2 regions of the Streptomyces sp. NPDC057743 genome follow, and region 2 is predicted to be linked to the other one. Evidence: riboswitches for the same ligand, from Rfam matches in the RefSeq annotation. Region 2 holds a riboswitch; the other holds the start of a gene.

Region 1 (11,333 bases), on a different contig from region 2:
CTCACCGTGCTGATCGCCACGTCGCGGGCGCCCCACGTCCCGCTGCCCGCTACCGGGCAGCGCCCGACATCGGGCCCGCCCCTATGGAGGGCCCCTGACCTGCACAACGGACGGGGCCGATAAGGGAAATGGCGGGAGGGTGGTGTAGACCTTGTGGGGGGACAGTGGAGGGACCTGCTGTTCCGCGTCGTTCGAGGGCGATCCCCGAGGCGACGGAGAGCACACCCGCAAGCGCGGAATTCGGGACAAAGGGGCGGTAACAGCGGTGCGACGGCGGTACGTGAGCCTGGCGGCGGCGGGACTCACCGCAGCCCTGACCCTGACTCTCACCGGCTGCGGGGGCGGCTCCGGCGACAACGGCGTGACCCTCACGCTGGTCGCCGCGGACTACGGAGACAGCAAGGCCAACAGCTCCCGGCACTACTGGGACGACCTGGTGCACGCCTTCGAGGAGCAGAACCCCGGCATCAAGGTCGACGTGCAGGTCTACAACTGGACCCAGGTGGACAAGAAGGTCGAGGACCTGGTCCACGCCGGCAAGGCCCCCGACATGGCGCAGATCGGCGCCTATGCCGACTACGCCGCCCACGGCAAGCTCTACACCGCCGACGAGCTGCTCTCGATACCCGTCCAGGCCGACTTCATGCCGTCCCTCGCGGGGGCCGGCGAATACCAGCGGAAGCAGTACGGCATGCCCTTCGGGGCCAGCACCCGGCGCCTCTTCTACAACAAGAAGCTGTTCGCCGACGCCGGCATCACCTCCCCGCCGCAGACCTGGAGCGACATCGTCAGCGACGCCCAGGCGCTCAAGGCGCACGGCGTGAAGATGCCCTTCGCGCTGCCGTTCGGCCCGGAGGAGACCCAGGCCGAGACGCTCCAGTGGATGCTCGCCGGCGGCGGCGACTACACCGACAACATCGGTAAATACAGCATCAATTCGACCGAGAACGTCAAGACCTTCGAGTGGCTCCAGAAGGAGCTCGTCGGCAAGGACCTCACCGGCGGCGACCCCGCCAAGGTCAACCGCGAGGACGCCTTCGCCGCCTTCGCCGACGGCAACGTCGGCATGCTCAACGGCCACCCCACCCTGATGAAGCAGGCCGAGGCGAAGGGCGTCGACTACGGCACCGTCGAACTCCCCGGCCCCAACGGCAAGGCCAAGGCCACCATGGGCGTGGCCGACTGGATGATGGCGTTCAAGCAGAACGGCCACCGCCAGCAGATCGGCAAGTTCCTGAACTTCGTCTACAGCGAGAAGAACGTGCTGAAGTTCTCCGCCGACTACAACCTGCTGCCGGTCACCACCTCCGCCTCCCAGGCGATGCTGGCCGACGACAAGTTCAGCAAGCTGCACGGCTTCCTCAACCAGCTGCCCACCGCGCACTTCTACCCGTCCGACAAGACCTCCTGGCCGCTGGTCTCCAAGACCCTCAAGGCCCGGATGGGCATCGCGGTCGGCCCGCAGGGCAACCCGTCGGCCACCCTCACCGACATCCAGAACACCGCGGACACCGCGGACAACAGCGCGCAGTAGCGCCTCCCTTGCCCGGCACGGGCCCGGCTTGCGCCGCCGGGCCCGGCCCGCCGGGCGCCGCGCCGGTGGGCTTATCGTGGAAGCGTGACCAGGGACGGCGGGACGGGATGACGGACGGCAGCGACGAGGGCACCACACGCGGGCTCTCCGCCCGCGACGAGGCGGTCCTCGCCGTCGAGCGCCGCTCCTGGCCCGGCCCCGGCGCCAAGGAACGCGCCATCCGCGAACAGCTCGGCATCTCCCCGACCCGCTACTACCAGCTCCTCAACGCGCTGCTCGACGACCCCCGCGCCCTGGAGCACGACCCGGTGACCGTCAACCGGCTGCGCCGCGTACGGGACGCGCGGCGAGCGCGCCGCTGACCCGACCGCACCCGACCTCCGCCCCCAGATGACGGCGCTGCGCGCCGGACGCCGGTTGTGTGCGCCCGTACACCCGGCGTGCGCCCGCGTTCCGCCGGTAGGGTCGGGTCATGGGCACCCCGAACGCCGCGCCACTCAACGATCCGGCACCGGACCCCACCCCGGCGCCGCCCACCGTCCCGCTCCCCGACACCGCAGCCGGCCGCGAGGGCCTCACCGCCCTGCTGGCCCACCCCGAACGCGCCGTGGTCGCCCTCGACTTCGACGGCACGCTCGCCGACATCGTCCCCGACCCGGCCAAGGCCCGCGCCCACCCCGGTGCGGCCCGGGCGCTGGCCCGGCTCGCCCCGCACCTGCGCGCGGTCGCGGTGATCACCGGCCGCCCGGCCGCGGTCGCGGTCCGCCTCGGCGGCTTCGACGGGGTGCCCGGCCTGGCCCACCTCTCCGTCCTCGGCCACTACGGCGCCGAGCGCTGGGACGCCGCGACCGGCGCCCTGCACGCCCCCGCCCCGCACCCGGGCATCGCCGCCGTGCAGGCCGAACTCCCCGGCGTACTGGACCGTTCCGGGGTCTGGCACGGCACCTGGGTCGAGACCGCCGTGGAGCGCAAGGGCGGCCGGGCCGTCGCCGTGCACACCCGCCGCGCCGCCGATCCGCAGCGCGCCTTCGAGCAGCTCCGTCAGCCGCTGGCCGAGCTCGCCGAACGACACGGCCTGATCGTCGAACCGGGCCGGCTGGTACTGGAGTTGCGCCCGCCCGGCATGGACAAGGGCGTCGCGCTGGCCGAGTGGGTCGAGGAGACCGGGGCCGCCGCCGTGCTCTACGCCGGCGACGACCTCGGCGACCTGGCGGCCTTCGGCGCCGTCGAGAAGCTCCGCTCCGAGGGGACCGACGGCGTCCTGGTGTGCAGCGGCAGCAGCGAGGTCACCGAACTCGCCGACCGCGCCGACCTGGTCGTCGACGGCCCCAGGGGCGTGGTGGCCCTGCTCGATGCCCTCGCCGACCGGATCGAGAACCCGGCCCGGGAGCCGGGGACGTCGACGGGGACGGAGCGGCCCGCTACTCCTTGAGCCCCAGGGAGGACAGCGCCGTCGTCCAGTCGTGCGCGATGGCCTGCTGGGCCTTGGCCAGCTCGACCTTGTTGCCACAGATGGCGGCCTTGAGCTTGTTCTCCACGCCGTCCTTGGGGTTGTTGGGCCCGGCGCCCGGCTTGTGCCCCGGGGACGGCGGCTCGACCCAGAGGTTGCGCGGGTCGTTGGGGGCGCCGCCCAACTGGAGGCTGATGAGGTGGTCGTACTCGGCGTCGTGCAACGAGCCGCTGTAGCCGTACGACTTGGCGTTGGCGGTCTTCTCCCGGCTCGTGATGCTGACCGGCGGCCGGATGCCCTTGGTGTAACCGCTCTGGCAGATCGTGGACTTGAGCGTCTGCGGGGTCACCTTCGGATTGGTCGCCCCCGGCGTGCACTTGGGGTCGGGCAGCGGCTGCTTGTCGGCCGTGTAGTGGACGTGGCAGCTACCGGGCGCGGGCTGCTGCTGCACCGTGTACGCGGACTGCGGACCGGGGCCTACGGGTATCGCGCCGGACGGCGCGGACGCGGAGGAGGAGGCGGACGCCGACCCGCCGCTTTTGGGGTCGGTGTCGCCCTTCCCGGACGAACACCCGGCGACCGTGGTCGCCAGGACGGCGGTGGCCGCAACTGCGGCCCACCGGGCGGTACATGACCGTGCGCTGAGAGCCATGGACAAGGACTACCCCGCTTCGACCCGTTCCAGCCGCCCCGCACGCGCGTGCGGGAGCATCCACGGGTCGGACGCACCCGCCTGCTAGCGCTCCCCGCGGAACCGCGCGCCGACCTCGCCCTGGTCGGTCTCCCACCACGGCCGGGTCAACTCCGGCTGCAAAGCGCCCGCTTCCGGCTCCGCGGCCGCCTGCGGGCCCGCCGCCGGCGCCGGTCCGGCCACCGCCAGCTCCCGGTCCAACCGCGCGTCCAACGCCGACGTCCTGCGCCGCTCGTCGCGCACCCACTCCGCGAACACCGCGATCATGAACGGCAGTCCGACCAGCTCCGCGATGGTCAGCATCAGCCCACCGCCGATCATCTGGTCCTGCTGGAGGCTCGGGTCCCACGGCCGGTGCTGGGTGGCGTACCAGCCGCCCGCGATCAGCGTCCCGCTGGTCATCACCACGATCCCGGGCACCGCGTCCACCAGCCCGTCCACCAGCACCAACAGCGCCCGCACCGGGTGGCTGCACCACGACGGCAACAGCTCCTCCCGCGTGAGCATCGGCAGCACGAAGAGGCTGCCGACCACCAGCAGTTGGAGGTACATCAGCTCGTGCACCGGGCCGTGCCGCAGCGCGGTGGGGAAGTACGGGGTGAAGTAGATCGCCAGCTCGGAGGAGAGCACCAGCACCGTACTGACCAGGGGGAAGGTCAGGAAGCGGAGCAGTCGGCCGGAGACCGTCGCGCGCAGCCAGCGGGCCGCGCGCCGCTTAGGCGGCAGCGCCCGCAGCGCCAGCGACAGCGGGTCGCCCAGCGCCAGGCCGAGCGGCGCGATCAGGTCCAGCACGATGTTCTGCACCGCGGCCGGCCAGAACAGCTCGTGGTCGTAGACCGCCAGCCCCGACATGGTCGCCACCGCGATCGCGCCCAGCCCGAGCCCGGCGAACGCCACCACCCGGGCCACCGGCCAGCGCTCCTGGCGCCGGGCCAGCCGCGCCACGCCCCAGGCGTACAGGCCGCCCAGCACGACGATCAGGACCAGTGCGTACGGATCGAGCTGCCAGGTGCCGAGCAGCCGGCCGGCGGTGAGCTCCGGCAGTCCGGCCGCGAGCCGCTGCGCGGCCGGGTCCGCGGCCGGGACGAGCGTCGTGGTCGCGGCCGCCGCAAGGGGGGAAACTGTCACGGCCCACCACGCTAGCCCCGCCCGCTGACGATCTACCGGCGGGGCACCCTTCCCGGGCGTCCCGCGGTCACTCGCCCAGCGCCCGCAGCTGCTCCAGGAACCACTGCGCGGGCGGCAGCGCCGTCGCCGCGGCGGCCAGCCGGGCGCAGCGCGCGGTCCGCTCCTCGGCCGGCATCGTCAGCCCCGCGTGCAGCGCCCGCGCGGTCTGCGCCACGTCGTACGGATTGACCGTGAGCGCGTCCGCGCCCAGCTCCTCCCAGGCGCCGGCCTCCCGGGAGAGGACCAGGGCGCACCCCGCGTCGGAGACCACCGGCACCTCCTTGGCGACCAGGTTCATCCCGTCCCGGATCGGGTTGACCAGCGCCACGTCCGCCAGCCGGTACGCCGCCAGCGACCGTGCGAAGTCGTCCTTGACGTGCAGCACCACCGGCTGCCAGGTGGCCGTCCCGTATTCCGCGTTGATCTCCTCGGCGAGCGCGCCGACCCGCGCGGTGTAGTCGCGGTAGACGGCCAGGTCCTGCCGCGAGGGGTAGGCGAACGCGAGGTGCACCACCCGCTCCCGCCACTCCGGCCGGTCGGCCAGCAGCCGCCGGTAGGCCAGCAGCCCGCGCACGATGTTCTTGGACAGCTCCGTCCGATCCACCCGGACGATCGTCTTCCGGTCGACCCCGCCGATCTGCGCCCGCAGCGCCGCCATCCGCTCCTCGACGTCCGGCCGCCGCGACCGCTCCCGCAGGAACTCCGCGTCCGCGCCCAGCCCGTGGACCCCGATCCGGGTCCGGCGCGCCTCTCCTTCCGACGGCACCGCGACCACGCTCGGCGTCTCGTGCCGCGGCCAGTGCGCGGTGCAGTCCGGCTCCAGCGCCCGCTCGCAGCAGGCGGTGAACGCCCGCGCCCAGCGCTCGGTCAGGAAGTTGGCGCGGTCGGCGCCCAAGATGCCGAGCGTCAGCTTCCGTTGGACGTCGTCGGGCAGTATCGCGAAGTACTCCGGCGGCGCCCACGGGGTGTGCGAGAAGTGCGCGATCCGCACGTCCGGCCGTGCCTGGCGCAGCATCCCCGGCACCAGCGCCAGGTGGTAGTCCTGCACCAGCACCGCGGCCCCGGGGCCCGCGCCCTCCGCGAGCGCGTCGGCGAACGCCGCGTTGTACGCCTCGTACGCCGCCCACTGGTCGCGGAAGTCCCCGTCGAACGCCGGCTCCAGCGACGTCTGGTACAGCATGTGGTGGACGAACCACAGCACGGAGTTGGCGACGTCGTTGTAGGCCGCGGCGTGCACCTGGGCCGGGATGTCGAGCATCCGCACGCGCTGCCCGCCGGTGTCCGCGACGTCCAGCAGCCCGCCGGTCCGCCGCACCGCCTCCCGGTCACCGTCCCCGAGCGCGGCACAGACCCACACCGCGTCCGTCTCAGGACCAATGGCCGAGAGCCCGGAGACCAGCCCCCCGCCGCCCCGCTTGGCGGTCAGTTCGCCGCCCGCTCCCAGGGCGTACGACACCGGCCCGCGGTTGGACGCGACGAGGACTGAAGCACCTGGCTGGACCGGACTGCGCTCGGAGACCGTCTCGGAGACCATGTCGCGACATTAACCCGCCGGGGAACCGCGCAAACGTACGGGCCGCCTCTCAGGCGGCCCGCCGCTCCGCGTATTCGGGTATCTCGGCCATCGGCGGCCGCTCCTCGGTGTCCACCGCGGTCGTCCGCGGCACGAAGCCGTGCTCCCCACGGTCGAACTGGGTCAGCCGGGGGCGGATCAAGTGGCCGCGGGCCAGCCGGAGTTGGGCGGTGCGGTAGATGGCGGCGGCCATCCGGCCGAGCGCCTGGCCGCCCTGGTGGCGGTGCTTGCGGACCCCGACGTCCACCTGGGCCAGGGCGTCCAGCCCGACGGTGTGCAGGGCGTCCACCAGCAGGCCCAGCTCCACGCCGTAGCCGACCGGGAACGGCAGCTGCTCCAGCAGCGAGCGCCGGGCCGCGTACTCCCCGCCCAGCGGCTGCACGAAGCCGGCCAGTTGGGGCCAGTGGAGGTTGAGCAGCGGCCGGGCGACCAGCTCGGTGACCCGCCCGCCCTGGCCGGGCGCCGGGCCCTGCCCGGTCTCCAACGGCCGGTCGTACATGGCCTTGACGAACTGGACGTCCGGGTCGGTCAGCAGCGGCCCGACGATCCCCGAGACGAAGGTGGCGGAGAACTCCCGCAGGTCGGCGTCGACGAAGCAGACGATGTCGCCGCCGGTCACCATCAACGAGCGCCAGAGCACCTCACCCTTGCCGGGCAGCGCGGGCATACGGGGCAGCACGCTGTCCCGGTGGACGACCCGGGCGCCGGCTTCCGCGGCGACCTCGGCGGTGCGGTCGGTGGAGCCCGAGTCCAGCACCACCAGCTCGTCGACCAGCGGCACCTCCCCGGTCATCAGATCGGCGCGGATCGCGGTGACGATGGCGCCGACCGTCGCCTCCTCGTCGAGCGCGGGCAGCACCACGCTGACCGTCTGGCCCGTCTGGTGCTTGGCCTCCAGCAGCCGCGCAAGCGGGCGGTCCGCGGCGGACCAGGAGCGTTCGGCCAGCCAGCGCTCCACTTCTTCCAGCACGTCTACGACTCTCCTCGGTGGGCCCCGAACGGGAGCCCGTTATGTGATCCATCTCGCGGACCGGACGACTATCTCAACGGTCAGTGCCTTCGGTTACAGTCTTGAACAACGCGGACGCGCCCCGCATGTCGGGGTCGCCGCGCAACAAATGCCTGGGCTCCGCCCAGCGCCATAGCGCTCATCCAGAGGGGCAGAGGGATACGGCCCGTTGAAGCCCCGGCAACCCTCCAGCCGGTCTCCGCCGCAAGACAGCACAGTGCGCGCGCGAGGCTCCCGGCTAGGGAAGGTGCCAAATCCGTCTCGCGGCGAAATGCGCCGTGAGGAAGATGAGGAGAAAGGGCCTCGCCTCCATGGCTGTGCAAGCAACCGAACCCACCCCCGCTGTTGCCCTCGGCCCCGCCGTCGCGCTCTCCTGCCGCGAGTGCGCACAGCGCTTCCAGCTCGGCCCGATCTTCGCGTGCCAGGAGTGTTTCGGCCCGCTGGAGATCGCCTACGACCTGCCGACCGGTGACCCCGAGGGCCTGCGGAAGCGGATCGAGTCCGGCCCCGCCAACATCTGGCGTTACGCCCCCCTGCTGCCCGTCCCCGCCGACGTGGCCGACAAGCCCAACCTCAACCCCGGCTTCACCAAGCTCGTCAAGGCCGACCGGCTCGCCGCCGAACTGGGCGTCACCGGCGGCCTGTACGTCAAGGACGACTCCGGCAACCCGACCCACTCCTTCAAGGACCGGGTCGTCGCGATCGCCGTCGAGGCCGCCCGCGCCTTCGGCTTCACCACCCTCTCCTGCTCCTCGACCGGCAACCTGGCCGGCGCGGTCGGCGCCGCGGCGCGCCGCGCGGGCCTGAAGTCCTGCGTCTTCATCCCGCACGACCTGGAGCCCGGCAAGGTCGTGATGGCCGCGGTCTACGGCGGTGACCTGGTCGCCATCGAGGGCAACTACGACGACGTCAACCGCTTCTGCTCCGAGCTCATCGGCGACCCGCTGGGCGAGGGTTGGGGCTTCGTCAACGTCAACCTCCGCCCGTACTACGGCGAGGGCTCCAAGACCCTGGCGTACGAGATCTGCGAGCAGTTGGGCTGGCAACTGCCGGACCAGTTGGTCATCCCGATCGCGTCCGGCTCCCAGCTCACCAAGATCGACAAGGGGTTGAAGGAGCTGATCGCCCTCGGCCTGGTCGAGGACAAGCCGTACAAGATCTTCGGCGCGCAGGCCGAGGGCTGCTCGCCGGTGTCGGTGGCCTTCAAGGCCGGGCACGAGGTCGTCCGGCCGCAGAAGCCGAACACCATCGCCAAGTCGCTGGCGATCGGCAACCCGGCCGACGGCCCGTACGTGCTGGACATCGCGCGCCGCACCGGCGGCGCCGTCGAGGACGTCACCGACCCCCAGATCGTGGAGGCCATCAAGCTGCTGGCCCGTACGGAGGGGATCTTCGCGGAGACCGCGGGCGGGGTGACCGTCGGCGTGACCAAGAAGCTGATCGAGAACGGTGTGTTGGACCCGTCGTTGACCACGGTGGTGCTGAACACCGGCGACGGGCTGAAGACCCTCGACGCCGTCGCCTCCGGGCCCACCGCCACCATCCGCCCGGACCTGGACGCGTTCCGCGCGGCCGGCCTGGCGGACTGAGCCGGCCCCGCCCCTCCCGCTCCCCCTCTTCCCGCAGCCCTGGAGGCAGCAACATGAGCGTCACCGTCCGCATCCCCACCATCCTGCGCACCTACACCGGCGGCAAGGCCGAGGTCCCGGCCGAGGGCGCGACCCTCTCCGAGGTGATCGCCGACCTGGAGAAGAACCACACCGGCATCGCGGCCCGGGTGCTCGACGACGCCGGCAAGCTCCGCCGCTTCGTGAACGTCTACGTCAACGACGACGACGTCCGCTTCGAGCAGGGCCTTGCGACCCCGACCCCGGAAGGCGCGGGCGTCTCGATCATTCCGGCGGTGGCTGGAGGTTCCGGGGCGCAGCCCCGTCCTGCCGGGGTGGTGGTCGGGCGACGGGCGGGCGGCTGCTGAGGCCCCTCGACCGCCCCGCGCGGAGCGCGCAGATCGGATTTGCGCCAACTCTGTCCGGGTGGTGTCCGGAAATTGCCCCGTCCGTGCCAAACGGACGGGGCAATTCCGTGTGGTGAAAGGGGATACCATTGGGGCGATCCCCCTCCGTTTATCTCCGCGTGCATGCCGAACGCATATGAGATCGCGGTGAGTTGTGCGCAAGTTGTGTGCGCGATTTGTCGGCTGTGTGCCTTATTCCCGGCCCGACTTGCTCTGGAATAACGGCATTTGAGCGCATACGGCCGTTTCTCTGACTCCAGAATTCTCGTCCGATTGACCTGTTGCGCTGGGCATCGGTCCAGATACATTCAGCGGCGGTCGACGCGTTCCGGCGCACACCCCACGGACCATTCCCAGGGGTGAGGTCTGACCCGGGTCCGCGGAGTGCGGTCCTGTGCAAGGGCCAGTAATAGGGGAGTTAGGCATGGCTCAGGGCACCGTCAAGTGGTTCAACGCGGAGAAGGGGTACGGCTTCATCGCGGTCGACGGTGGTGCGGATGTTTTCGTCCACTACAGCGCGATCCAGATGGACGGGTACCGCACCCTTGAGGAGGGTCAGCGGGTCGAGTTCGAGATCTCGCAGGGCCAGAAGGGGCCACAGGCGGACATGGTCCGGGTCACCGCCTGAGGCGGCGGCCGACTGCATCGTTGGAAAGAAGGCCCGCATCCCCGCGTACGGGGTTGCGGGCCTTCTGCTGTTCCCGGGCCCGGAGTTCGGGCCCGTACCGCCGTGCTACGCGGGCGCGCGGGGCGCGCGCACGGAGGCAGGGGTGGCAAGGGTGGTGCCGCGAGCCGGGTGGCCGCCGGTCAGGCGCCCGCGTCCACCCGTCGCCCGACCGTGATCCCCGGGGGAGACATCTCCGATGCCGCTTGCACTCGATGGGTGCGAGTGCTAATCATTGCGTTAGCACTCTCCTCGTGAGAGTGCTGAATGAGGACCGGGTCGGTGAGGCCCGCACGCCGGGTGGGGCAAGGAACCGCGCGGCATGTAGGCCGTCCGTCGCGGGCGCCAGCACGGTCCAGGAGCTTCCTCCCCCAAGCTCGGCTTGGTTCGAGTCGGGGGTACCCCCATCAGTCCGGAGGGACCACTTCACATGGCCAAGATCATCGCGTTCGACGAGGAGGCGCGGCGCGGCCTTGAGCGCGGTATGAACCAGCTCGCCGACGCCGTCAAGGTCACCCTCGGCCCCAAGGGCCGCAACGTCGTCCTTGAGAAGAAGTGGGGCGCCCCCACGATCACCAACGATGGTGTGTCCATCGCCAAGGAGATCGAGCTGGAGGACCCGTACGAGAAGATCGGCGCTGAGCTGGTCAAGGAGGTCGCGAAGAAGACGGACGACGTCGCCGGTGACGGCACGACGACCGCGACCGTCCTGGCCCAGGCGCTGGTCCGCGAGGGCCTGCGCAACGTCGCTGCCGGTGCCAACCCGATGGCCCTGAAGCGCGGCATCGAGAAGGCCGTCGAGGCCGTCTCCGGTGCGCTGCTCGACCAGGCCAAGGAGATCGAGACCAAGGAGCAGATCGCCTCCACCGCGTCCATCTCCGCCGCCGACCCGCAGATCGGCGAGCTGATCGCCGAGGCCATGGACAAGGTCGGCAAGGAAGGCGTCATCACCGTCGAGGAGTCCCAGACCTTCGGTCTGGAGCTGGAGCTCACCGAGGGTATGCGCTTCGACAAGGGCTACATCTCGGCGTACTTCGCGACCGACATGGAGCGCATGGAGGCGGCGCTTGAGGACCCGTACATCCTCATCGTCAACTCCAAGATCGGCAACGTGAAGGACCTGCTGCCTCTCCTGGAGAAGGTCATGCAGTCCGGCAAGCCGCTGCTGATCATCGCCGAGGACGTCGAGGGCGAGGCCCTGTCGACCCTGGTCGTCAACAAGATCCGCGGC
Region 2 (11,333 bases):
GACGTGGTGACGAGCACCCCCTGGGGCATCGCCCTGCTGACCGTGCGCAACGGCCTCCTGGTCGCCGCGTCCCTGCTCGCCTGCCACCGCCTGCGCACCGCCGACGGTCCCGGCCGGCCCGCGCCCGACGCCGGCGTCCCCGGCGCCCGCCCTCCGCTCAGTCCAGCTCCTGACGCACATACGCCCGCCACATCGCGGTGAACTCGGCCATCCCGACGCCCAGTTGGCTGCGCATGGCGCGCTCCACCACCGCGGTGCCGCGGCCGGTTCGCGGGGCGCCGCCCACCGCGGGGGCCGCCGAGCCGGGCGCCGCCGTCGGGGCGGGGGTGCGCGCCTCCATGGGGGCCGTGCCCGGACGGGTCGCGGCGGTGCGCAGCCCGCGCCGGCCGGTGTCCCGGTAGAAGGCCATCAGCCGCGCCTCGCCCCACTTGTCGGCGATCATCCGGCAGGCCAGCCAGCCGCCCTCGTACGCGGTGGCCAGCCGCTCCGCGCCGGACCGGAAGCCGAAGTCGGCGTCGCTCGGCAGCCGGGTCGGCGGGTGGCCGGAGGTGACCGCCCGGGTCAGCTCCGGCGCGGTGGCCGCGGGCCGGCGGCGCACCTCCCGGTAGGCGACCCAGTCCGCGAACCCCTCGGAGAGCCACAGCGGGGTGGCGGGCGTGGTCAGCGCGCGGGTGGCGACATGGGTGGTCTCGTGGGTGAGGACGACCGTGCGGCCCAGGTCGTTGAGCTCCTCGTAGGCGTCGGGGTTGACGATCACCCGGTCCGCGGGGGCCGCGCTCTCCGCACCCGCCTCCCCCGTCGTGACCGCCGCGATCCCGGAGTACCCCGACGGGTCGTCGCTGCCCATCAGTTGGGCCATCCGCTCGACGGTGTCGGGCGCCTCCACCACCACCTTGCGGGCCCACTTCTCCTTCCAGGCGGCGGAGACCGCGGGCACCGCCGCGTCCACCCGCTTCGCCAGATCGCGCAGCCGCGCCGGGTCACCGGCCCCGCCGAGCACGAGGCCGTACCGGCCGCGCACCACCGTGACCGGGCCCTGGTCCCAGAGCTGCCGGGTGCCGGCCCGGCCGTCCGCGGCGCCGTCGGAGTCGGAGCTGACCCGCCAACGGCCGTCCCGTTCGGTCAGGGTGAGGTACTGGAGGCTGGTGACCGGCGCGGTGTCGAAGCCCTTGAGGCGGTAGCGCAGCCGCACCTGCGCGGCCAGCCGCTTCCCGCCGCCCATCGGCAGCGGGAAGGCGCCGGTGGCCACCAGGTCGTAGCGCCAGTCGGCGAGCGGGACGGCGGCGAGGTGGGCGAAGACGTCGCGCTGCCGGGCGCGGAAGCCGGTGGCCCGGGGGTCGACGGAGGCCAGGAAGGCCGCGGTGTCGTGCCGCCGGACGGCGTCGGCCCGCGCGTTGAGCATCTGTTGGGCGCCCGGGTACTGGTCGGTGGGCCCCTCCTCAGCCGCGCACCCGGCGAGCGGGACCAGCAGCGCGCACAGCGACACCGCGCAGCCGACCGGCCGTGCGACCCGCCCCGGCCCCTCGCGTCGCGCCCTCTGGTCCGCCATGCGGCCGATCGTAAGGGCGCCTGGGCCGGCACAAAAACGCAGGGGCGGACGGCTCAGGGCCTGGTGACCGACGAGACCGGCATCATGCCGACCGGGTCGTAGCGCACCCGGGCGCCCGGATAGGGCGCGTGCACGACCTGCCCGTTGCCGACGTACATCCCGACGTGGCTGGCGTCCGAGCGGTAGATCACCAGGTCGCCGGGGCGGGCCTGGGACAGCGGGACCCGGGTGCCGGCGCCGCGCTGGGCCTGGGAGGTGCGCGGCAGCGAGACGCCGGCCCTGCCGTAGGCCCATTGGGTGAGGCCGGAGCAGTCGAACGACGAGGGCCCGCTGCCGCCCCAGGCGTAGGGGGAGCCGACCGCGGCGCGCACCGCGGCGACCGCCGCCGCGGCCCGGCCCGAGCCCGCCTCGACCCCGCTCAGGTCCGGCACCCGTTCGCCCCGCCCGTCGCTGCGGGTGGCCCGGTCGTACGCGGCCCGGGCCGGCGCGGGCAGCGCGTTGAGCAGCCGCCGCGCGGTGGCCAGCTTCCGCTGGACGTCCTTCTTGTGCTTGGCCACCTCGGCGCGGCCGGCCTCCAGTTGGGCCAGTTTCCGGGCCGCTTCCCGGCGCTGCTGGTCCAGTTGACGGGTGGCGGCCTGGAGCCGGTGCAGCTCGCGGGCCTGGGTGCCGCTGAGCCGGTCCAGCGCGGACGCCTTCTCCAGGTAGCTGTCGGGCCGTTCGGAGAGCATCAGTCGGACCGTGGGGTCGATCCCGCCGGACCGGTACTGGGCGGCGGCCAGCGCGCCAAGCCGGGACCGCATGCCGTTGACCCGCTCCTGGGTCCGCGCGGCGCGGTCCTGGAGGGCGGAGACCTCGCGGCGCAGTTGTGCGGTGTGGGCGCTGGCCTCGTCGTACTTCTCGGTGGCCCGCTCGGCCTCCTCGTAGAGCTTGCCGACCCGGGCGGCGGCGTCCTGGCGCCCCGCGGCCGGGTGCTCGGAGGGGTCGGCGCTGGCCGGCTGGGCCGACAGCGCGGCGGCCGCGGTGGCCAGGGCGGCGGACAGGACGGTGACCGAGGCGAGGGTGGTCTGACCGCGCTGCGAGGTACGGCGATGGGACACCACGAGGGCCGCAACTCCTTCCGTGTGCAGCCCCTGCCGCCCGGGCGGGACGGTCGGTGATCCGGCAGCTGCGAGGGCAGACAGTAACCGCGCCGCGGTACGCCGGCCAAAGACCGCTTTTCGTACCCAAAAAGCCGCTCCGCCGGTGACTTCGCAGGTCACCGGCGGAGCGGCAGGTCAGCGGCGGGGGCCGCAATTCGCCCGATCGGGCGGCGGGTTGTGGGTGTTGTGAGGCTTTTCAGACCCGGGTCAGACCCGCACGCCGAACTGGAACGGCATGTTGTTGATCGACTCGTAGCGCACCGCGGCGCCCGGCTTCGGGGCGTGCAGCACGGTGCCGTTGCCGGCGTAGAGGCCGATGTGGTGCAGGTCGCCGTAGAAGAGCACCAGGTCGCCGGGCTTCAGCGCGCTCTGCGAGCTGATCCGGGTGCCGGCGTTGGCCTGCTCCTGCGAGGTGCGCGGCAGCGACTGGCCGGCCTGCGCGTACGCCCAGGACGTCAGGCCCGAGCAGTCGAAGGAGGACGGGCCGGTGGCGCCCCAGACGTACGGGGAACCTATCTTCGACTGGGCGGCGGCCAGGGCGGCCGCACCGCGCTGCGAGGCGGGCACGTCGTCGCCGAGGTTGACCCGGTCGTTGCTGCGGTTGGCCCGGTCGTCCGCGGCCTGCATGGCCGCCCGCTCCTTGGCGGTCAGGGTGTTGAGCAGCTCCTGCGCCTTGGCCAGCTTGCCCTTGATCTCGTCCTTCTTCTCGCCGAGCGACTTGCGGGTCTCGGAGAGGTCCTGGATCTTGCTGGCGGCCTCCGCGCGCTCCTGGGCGAGTTGGCGCTGCTTGTCCGCGATGGTCTTCAGCTGCTCGGCCTGCTTGCCGCTCAACTGGTCGAGCGTGGCGGCCTTTTCGAGGTAGGTGTCCGGATTGCCGGAGAGGAACAGCTGGACCGAGGGGTCGATGCTGCCGCTGCGGTACTGGCCGGAGGCGATCGCGCCGAGGCCCTTGCGCAGCTGGTTCAGTTCGCCCTGGCCGCGGGCCACCTTGTCCTGGAGGTCGTCGACCTCCTTCTGGAGCTTGTCCTGCTGCTCCTTGACGCCGTTGTACTTCTCGGTGGCCTGCTCCGCGTCGTTGTAGAGCTTGTCGACCTCGGACTTGACGTCCTTCTTCGACTGGCTCGGATCGGCGTGCGCCGCCTGGGACGAGAGGGCGACGGCCGCGGCGGCGGTCGCGGTGAGCACGGTCACACGAGTACGGCTCGGCTGCTTGGGTCGACGGTGGGACGCCACGGGGGCGAGCTCCTTCTTCCTCCAGCCGCCTACCGGGAGTGGGGGGAGCTTTTGGGGCCCCGGCTCCGCGCGAACGCCGCGGACTCGGCGGTACCTTCACTGACCATCCCGGGTGGATGATCACCTGTATGAAGGTTCGAGGCCCGACCTTAGTAACCGAGTTGTGATCGCTTCAAATCCTCCCGGGAAAATTCCGTACCGCCGACCCCAACTTTTACCAACATCACACGGCCAGTAAGCGGCATTTGACGCTCCGATACGAAGCGCGGGCGAAGACCCCCGGCGATATTCCGGTCCACGCACGAAATGTCAGGTTCGAGCAAGTCGCTTGAGCAGCAAGGCGGATGCGACCGGCCGGGCCCCCGCCTTGGCGACGCCGTCGGCCACCTCGCGGTCCGAGGAGACCACCACCACCGGGCGGCCGGCCGGCTCGGCCCGCACCAGCTGACGGATCAACTCGTCGGCCGTCACGCCCGGTTTGCTGAACAGCACCCGCACCCCGCGCGGCGGCGCCAACAACACCGGCGCGGCCAACTCCGCCCCGTCGAAGACGCACGTCATCTCCGCACCGGTCTGGGCCGCCAGCACCGCCAACCCGCCCAGCAGCCGCAGCCGCTGCTTCTCCAACGGCATCGTCGGATAGCCGGTCTTGGTGACGTTGTAGCCGTCGACGACCAGATGCGCCTGGGGCAGCGCCAACAGCTGGTCCAGCAGCGCCGGATCGGTCTCCGACAGCGCCCGGGTCGCGATGTCCTTGGGCGTCATCCGGCCCGGCGCGACCGCCTCGACGGTGTCCGCGGGGCGCGCCGCGGCCGGCGGCAGCGCCAGCTCCCGCCGCAGCCCCTGCGCCGCGTCCAACACCGTGTCCAGCAGCAGCCGCAGCCGCATGTCCTCCACGCTGCGCCCCTCGCGGGCCGACCGCCGGCTGGCCTCCAACGCCGCCTCGGCCTCCGCGATGCGGGCCTTGAGCCGGCGCACCTCGCTGTCCGCCGCCGCCTTGTCGGTCGCCGCCCGCTCCCGGGCCTCGGTCAGCGCGGCCTCGGCCTTGCGGACCGCGGCCTCCCCACGCCGGATGTCGCTGAGCGCGCTGCGCAGCTTCCGCTGCAACGACTCGTTCTCCTTGCGGACCGCCTCCAGGTCCGCCCGGACCCGGTCCGCCTCGCTCCGCGCCTCGCCGCGCGCCTGCGCCAACTCCTCGCGCAGCCGGGCCAACTCCCGCTCGGCCTCCTCGCCGGCCCGCTCGGCGCGCGCCCGCTGCGCCTCCTCGCCGGCCGCCGCGACCAGCTTGACCCAGCCCTCGGGACGCAGCACATACGCCGCCGCCGCGACGTCCAGCGGATCGGCGGCGGCCGGCAGGGTCCCCTGCTCCAGCGCCTCGGCGAGCTCCGGCTGCGCCTGCCGCAGCTTGCCCGCGATCCGCTGCCGGAACACCGCGTCGCCCTCCAGCGCCGCAGCCATCGCGTTCCCCGCGAACTTGGCCCGACGACTCGGGGTGAAACGGGCGTACTGCCGCAAGGGGGGCGGGAGTTCGGAGACCGTCAGCGTCCCGAACCACTCCGCGGTGAGCGCCACAACGCGCCGCCGTACGCCCTCGGGCAGTGGCTGATCGAGCACCTCGTCGGCCACTGGACCGGGCGCGTCCGCACGCTCCGCCCCCGGCTCCCCTTCTGGACGTTCCACCACGGCTGCATCGCTCCGATCTCAGGCGCTCGCGCCCGGACGGTCCACCAGCTCGATCTGGTCGACCGCGTTGCACCAGCGGCAGCGCACGGACTCCACGGTCTCGCTGACGACCTCGCGCTCCTCCACCGACGGCTCACCGGCCAGATCCAGGTGCACGTACTCCACCACCTTGGACCGGCGGGTCACATCAAACCGGGTGAGATTGCCACAGAGCGCACAACGCCACCGGGTTTCCGCCGTCGGCAGGGGAACAGCCATCGTGTCGTCCTCTTTCGTACTCGTGCTGCGGTGCGCCCCGCGCGGGTGCGCCGCCGGACTGCGGAAATACGCAACGTACTGCCTGTAACCCTACGGCCTGGCAGGGGGCCGGCGCGGGCCCGCCCGGAAGCCGGGACGCGGCGAGGCACTCTGTCCCGTGTGCCCGCATTGCGCCATGATCACTTCATGACGGCGCCGGCCCACCCCGCCCACTCGCTGCGCGCGGTGTTCTCACGGATGACGAACGTGCTGATCGCGCTGTGCTGCGCGCTCTTCGTGCTCGGCCCCGCCTCCGGCCTGCTCCGCACCTACGGCACCGGCGCCGCCCTGCTCCGCGCCCAGAACGCCTACTTCGCGCACTGGGGCGTGATTCCGCTCGAACTGTGGAGGGGCTCCCCGCGGGCCCTGCTCACCCCGCTCACCGCACTCTTCGTGCACGGCAGCTGGCTGCACCTGCTCGGCAACGTCCTCTTCCTGTACGTCTTCGGCGGCATGACCGAGACCCGGATGGGCCGGCTCCCCTTCACCGTCTTCTACCTGACCGTCGGCTACCTCGCCCTGATCGGCTACGCGGCCGCGCACGCGCACTCGGACCAGACCCTGGTCGGCGCCTCCGGCTCCATCTCCGGCGTCCTGGGCGCCTTCCTCTTCCTCTTCCCCCGGGCCCGGGTCACCAGCCTCTTCCCGTTCCTGTTCTTCCTCCCGCTGCGCTTCCCCGCCTGGATCGTGCTGCTCTTCTGGTTCTGCCTCCAGTGGCAGGCCGCCCAGCACGACCCGGCCGGCCCCGGCGTCGCCTACCTCGCCCACGTCGTCGGCTTCGCCCTCGGATTCCTCTACGCATGGGCCCGCTACGGGCGGGATACTCTGGGGGCCACCAGGGGCAATGGACCGTCGGCCGAGGAAGAGAGCCAGCCGTGATCACGTCGATCGTGCTCATCAAGACCAGCGTGGACCAGATCCCGGAGATCGCCGAGCAGATCGCCGCGCTGGAAGGCGTCAGCGAGGTCTACTCGGTCACCGGCGCCCACGACCTCATCGCGATGGTCCGGGTCGCCCACCACGACGACCTCGCGGACGTCATCCCCGGCCGCATCAGCAAGGTCCCCGGCGTCGCCTCCACCGAGACGCACATTGCGTTCCGCACGTACTCGCAACACGATCTTGAGGCCGCGTTTTCCATCGGCCTCGACGCGTGACGCTTGCGCTTGGCTTGTCTTCCCACGTACTTGGCTTTCCCGCCGTGCGGGTTGCTGTCTTTGCGCCTGCGGCGCAAAGAGCGTTAGTCCGCTGCGCGGGGCTGTCGGCTGCGGTGACGGGCCTCCGGGGCCGGTATGCCAGACTGCTTCGCTTTACGTCTGGCATACCGGCCCCTCCGACCCGTCCCCTCCCGTTGGGTGGGTGGATAACTGGTGGGTGGGGGTTGGCCGTTGGGGTCCCCTGACGGCCGTCGCCCGGTCGCTGGGGCCGCCCGTCCTCCGTCGGTCACCACGCAGACTTACGCGCCCTTGTCCTCTGACGGTCACCACTCAGGCTCATGCGTCCCCCAATGGTCACCGCTCGGGCTCACACACCCACGCGCCCTCTGACGGCCACCACTCAACCCAGCGGCCCGAGTTGACCCACCGGGAGGAAGTTGCACCCACCGTCTTTTCCCACCCACCCACGGGAGGGGACGGGCCGGAGGGGTGGGGGGGCCGGACGTAAAGCGAAGCAGTCCCGGCCCCCCCCCCCCCCCGGCCCCCCCCCCACCCCGACAGCCCCGCGCAGCGGATACGCATTGCGCCGCAGGCGCAAAGACAGCAACCCGCGCGGCGGGAAAGCCAAGTACGTGGGAAGCCCACGGCGCTACGCGCCGACCGGCACACAACGACCGTCCTCCACGCGGTACTTCCACCGCGCCCCGTCGGCGACGAGCTCCCGGACCGCCCGCACGAAGCGGGCAATGTGCTCGTCCGGCGTCCCCGCCCCGAAGCTGACGCGGATCGCGTTCAGGGAGCGTTCGCCGGGGGCCGCCTCGGGGGCGCCGCACTCGCCGGGGTCCTGGGGGGCGCTGCCCAGCAGCGTGCGGACCAGGGGGTGCGCGCAGAACAGGCCGTCGCGGACGCCGATGCCGTACTCCGCGGAGAGCGCCGCGGCGAAGTGCGAGCTGTTCCAGCCGTCGACGACGAAGGAGAGGACGCCGACCCGCGGGGCGTCGTCGCCGAAGAGGGAGAGGATCCGGACTTCGGGGACGTCCGCCAGGCCCGCCCGGACCTGGGCGATCAGCTCCTGTTCGCGGGCGACCAGGCCCTCGAAACCGGCCTCGGTGAGCGCCCGGCAGGCGGAGGCGATGGCGTAGGCGCCGATGACGTTGGGGGAACCGGCCTCGTGCCGGGCGGCGGTGGTGTGCCACTCGACGTCCACCCCGCCGTCGGCGCGCCGGGTCACCTTCCGGCTGGCGCCCCCGCCGGCCAGGTACGGATCGGCGTCCTGGAGCCAGTCGGCGCGGCCGGCCAACACCCCGGCGCCGAACGGCGCGTAGAGCTTGTGGCCGGAGAACGCGACCCAGTCGACGTCGAGTTCGGCGAGGTTCACCGGGTGGTGCGGGGCGAGTTGGGCCGCGTCCAGCACGATCCGGGCGCCGTGGGCGTGCGCGGCGGCCGCCAACTCCCGTACCGGCCACAGCTCCCCGGTCACGTTCGAGGCGCCGGTGACGCACACCAGCGCGGGGCCGTAGGGCTCGCGGGCGGCCAGCGCCTTCTCCAGGGCGTCCACCGCCTGCCGCGGGGTGCGCGGCGCGTTGAGGTACGTCACGGCCAGGTCCGCGCGGCGCTCCCAGGGCAGCAGCGAGGCGTGGTGCTCGGTCTCGAAGACGAACACCCGGGTGCCCTGCGGCAGCGCGGCGGCCAGCAGGTTCAGCGAGTCGGTGGTGGAGCGGGTGAAGACGAGCTGGTCGTCGGGGCGGCAGCCGAGGAAGTCGGCGACCGTCTTGCGGCTGTTCTCGAAGAGGTCGGTGGAGAGTTGGGAGAGGTAGCCGGCGCCGCGGTGGACGCTGCCGTAGTACGGCGCGTAGCCGGCCACGTCGTCCCAGACCCGCTGGAGCGCGGGGGCGCTGGCGGCGTAGTCGAGCGCGGCGTAGTCGACCTCGCCGCCGGTCACCAGCGGGACGGTGACGTCCCGTCCCAGCACGGGCAGCGGGGCGCAGACGGCGCGGTCGGCGGCAGCGACGGAAACAGACATGGCGAACTCCCGTGAGAGGTAGGCGAGTTCACCGCGGTGAGGGGCGTCCTCGGGGCCCGAGAGGGGCGGGGAGGAGCGGCCGGGCACAACACCGCGGTGTGAAAGGAGAGCAGAGCTGAAGAGTGCGGGAACGGGGCCTGCGGCCCTAGCGCATTCGCTGCATCACGGGGAGGCTCCCTCGGGGACCAGGATCCCTGGCGAGGGATCCGCGCTTGCCGCAGACCTCGCTGCCTGCGGCCTGGTCATCACCCGGGGCACCCCGCCACGGAAGGAGGGTTGCCGGACAGCGGGCCGGGGCCTGTGTCGCTGTCACTCGTGACCTGGGCATGAATCTTGCCCGCGCGATCTTCGGTGCGCAAGTCCCGGTCCGCATTCCGGACCGGGACCTGCGTCACATCCGCCGGCCGTCAGGCGTTGCTGGCCGCCGCCCAGCGCTCCAGGGTGCGCTTGGCCGCCCCGGAGTCGAGGGACTCGGCCGCCCTGCCGAGGCCCTCCCGGATCCGCTCGGTCAACGGGGCGTCGGACGGCTCCAACGCGGCCAGCGCGGCCGCCGCGTTGAGCAACACGGCCTCCCGCACCGGGCCGGTCTCGCCGTCCAACAGCCGGCGGGCCACCTCCGCGTTGTACGACGCGTCCGCGCCGCGCAGCGCCGCCACCGGCACCAGGCCGATGCCGACGTCCCGGGGGTCGAACGGCTCCTCGCGGACCGTGCCGTCGCGCACGATCCACACCCGGGAGGTGGCGGTCGTGGTCAGCTCGTCCAACCCGTCGTCGCCGCGGAAGACCAGCGCGGAGGAGCCGCGCTCGGCGAGCACCCCGGCCAGGATCGGCGCCATCCGGGCGTCCGCGACGCCGGTTGCCTGGGCCTTGACCCGGGCGGGGTTGGTCAGCGGCCCCAGCACGTTGAAGGTCGTACGGATGCCCAACTGTCCGCGGGCGGCCGCCACATGGCGCAGCGCGGGGTGGAACTTGGCCGCGAAGCAGAAGGTGATGCCGGCCTCCTCGGCGACCTGAACGACCCGGCGCGGGCTCAGGTCCAGATTGACGCCCAGCTTCTCCAGCACGTCGGAGGCGCCGCTGGCCGAGGACGCGGCGCGGCTGCCGTGCTTGACGACCTTGGCGCCGGTGCCGGCGACCACGATCGCCGACATGGTGGAGATGTTGACGGTCTTCGCCCCGTCGCTGCCGGTGCCGACGATGTCGACGCTGGGGCCTGGCACGTCGATCAGGCTGGCGTGCGCGTACATCGTCCGCACCAGGCCGGAGATCTCCGCGACCGTCTCGCCCTTGGCGCGCAGCGCGACCGCGAAGCCGGCGATCTGCGCATCGGTGGCCTGGCCGCGCATGATCCGGTCCATGACCCAGGCGGTGTCGTCCGCGGTGAGGTCTTGGCCATCGAGGAGGGTGTTCAGGACGACCGGCCAGGAACGGTCCGCCACGCTGCCGCCGCCCGCCGGGGTCACAACGTTCATGGTCCACGCTCCTGGTTCGTCTCTTGCCGCTGTCGTCACCCTATCGACCTCCGCGCATGCCGAAGGGCCCCGTCCACAGGAATGGACGGGGCCCTCTGGGTGGCGTACTACCAGCGGTGCGCGCGCGGGCGCCCGCGGGGATCAGTGGTGGCCGTGGCCGCTGGTGATCTCCTTGTACTCCTCGACGGTCGGCTTGGCGATGACGTTGTCCTCGCCGTAGTAGCCCTTGGAGAGCTTGGCGCGCAGCTTCTGCGTGCGCTTGAGCTTGCGCCGAACGCCGTTCTCGTCGACCTCCGGACCGAGTTCGAGCGGCTCGGGCTGCTCGTGCTGGGTCAGGAAGTGCAGCTGCTCCTGGTTGAGCGGCTCGTGGACCTCGATGAACTCACCGTGCGGCAGGCGCTTGATGATGCCGGACTCGCGTCCGTGCAGCACCTTGTCCTTGTCGCGACGCTGGAGGCCCAGGCAGATCCGCTTGGTGGCGATGAAGGCCAGCACCGGCCCGACGAAGAACGCGATCCGGACGAACCAGGTGATCGAGTTGATCGACAGGTGGAAGTGCGTCGCCCACAGGTCGTTGCCGCCACCGATCAGCATCACGAAGTACGCGACGAGCCAGGCCACACCGAAGCCGGTGCGGGTCGGGGTGTTGCGCGGGCGGTCCAGGATGTGGTGCTCGCGCTTGTCGCCGCGGACCCAGGACTCGATGAACGGGTAGACCGCGATGGCGACCAGGACCAGCGGGAAGACCAGGATCGGGATCAGCACACCGAAGTTGATGGT

Evidence for each region. A riboswitch is a leader RNA that binds a small molecule or an ion and turns the genes downstream of it on or off. The one in region 2 is predicted to bind S-adenosylmethionine.
Region 1: it holds a riboswitch for S-adenosylmethionine, as region 2 does, so the genes downstream of both, thrC (threonine synthase) here and ACFVFQ_RS03585 (aminotransferase class V-fold PLP-dependent enzyme) in region 2, are expected to answer to the same signal.

What each region holds. Positions count from the first base shown of each region.
Region 1 is NZ_JBHVJX010000008.1:115,042-126,374, reverse strand. Features, by position in the region: gene ACFVFQ_RS11620 (extracellular solute-binding protein) at 266-1,534, shown strand; gene ACFVFQ_RS11615 (DUF3263 domain-containing protein) at 1,642-1,896, shown strand; gene otsB (trehalose-phosphatase) at 2,007-2,966, shown strand; gene ACFVFQ_RS11605 (hypothetical protein) at 2,956-3,636, opposite strand; gene ACFVFQ_RS11600 (cytochrome c oxidase assembly protein) at 3,721-4,719, opposite strand; gene ACFVFQ_RS11595 (trehalose-6-phosphate synthase) at 4,871-6,376, opposite strand; gene ACFVFQ_RS11590 (glucosyl-3-phosphoglycerate synthase) at 6,426-7,385, opposite strand; SAM riboswitch class I at 7,561-7,718, shown strand; gene thrC (threonine synthase) at 7,736-9,013, shown strand; gene ACFVFQ_RS11580 (MoaD/ThiS family protein) at 9,067-9,399, shown strand; gene ACFVFQ_RS11575 (cold-shock protein) at 9,863-10,066, shown strand; gene groL (chaperonin GroEL) at 10,533-11,333, shown strand, end outside.
Region 2 is NZ_JBHVJX010000002.1:339,905-351,237, forward strand. Features, by position in the region: gene ACFVFQ_RS03545 (glycosyltransferase 87 family protein) at 1-201, shown strand, start outside; gene ACFVFQ_RS03550 (hypothetical protein) at 158-1,549, opposite strand; gene ACFVFQ_RS03555 (NlpC/P60 family protein) at 1,603-2,649, opposite strand; gene ACFVFQ_RS03560 (NlpC/P60 family protein) at 2,896-3,921, opposite strand; gene ACFVFQ_RS03565 (NYN domain-containing protein) at 4,231-5,604, opposite strand; gene ACFVFQ_RS03570 (hypothetical protein) at 5,623-5,862, opposite strand; gene ACFVFQ_RS03575 (rhomboid family intramembrane serine protease) at 6,049-6,780, shown strand; gene ACFVFQ_RS03580 (Lrp/AsnC ligand binding domain-containing protein) at 6,777-7,058, shown strand; gene ACFVFQ_RS03585 (aminotransferase class V-fold PLP-dependent enzyme) at 7,708-9,081, opposite strand; SAM riboswitch class IV at 9,285-9,402, opposite strand; gene trpD (anthranilate phosphoribosyltransferase) at 9,489-10,553, opposite strand; gene ACFVFQ_RS03595 (cytochrome bc complex cytochrome b subunit) at 10,695-11,333, opposite strand, start outside.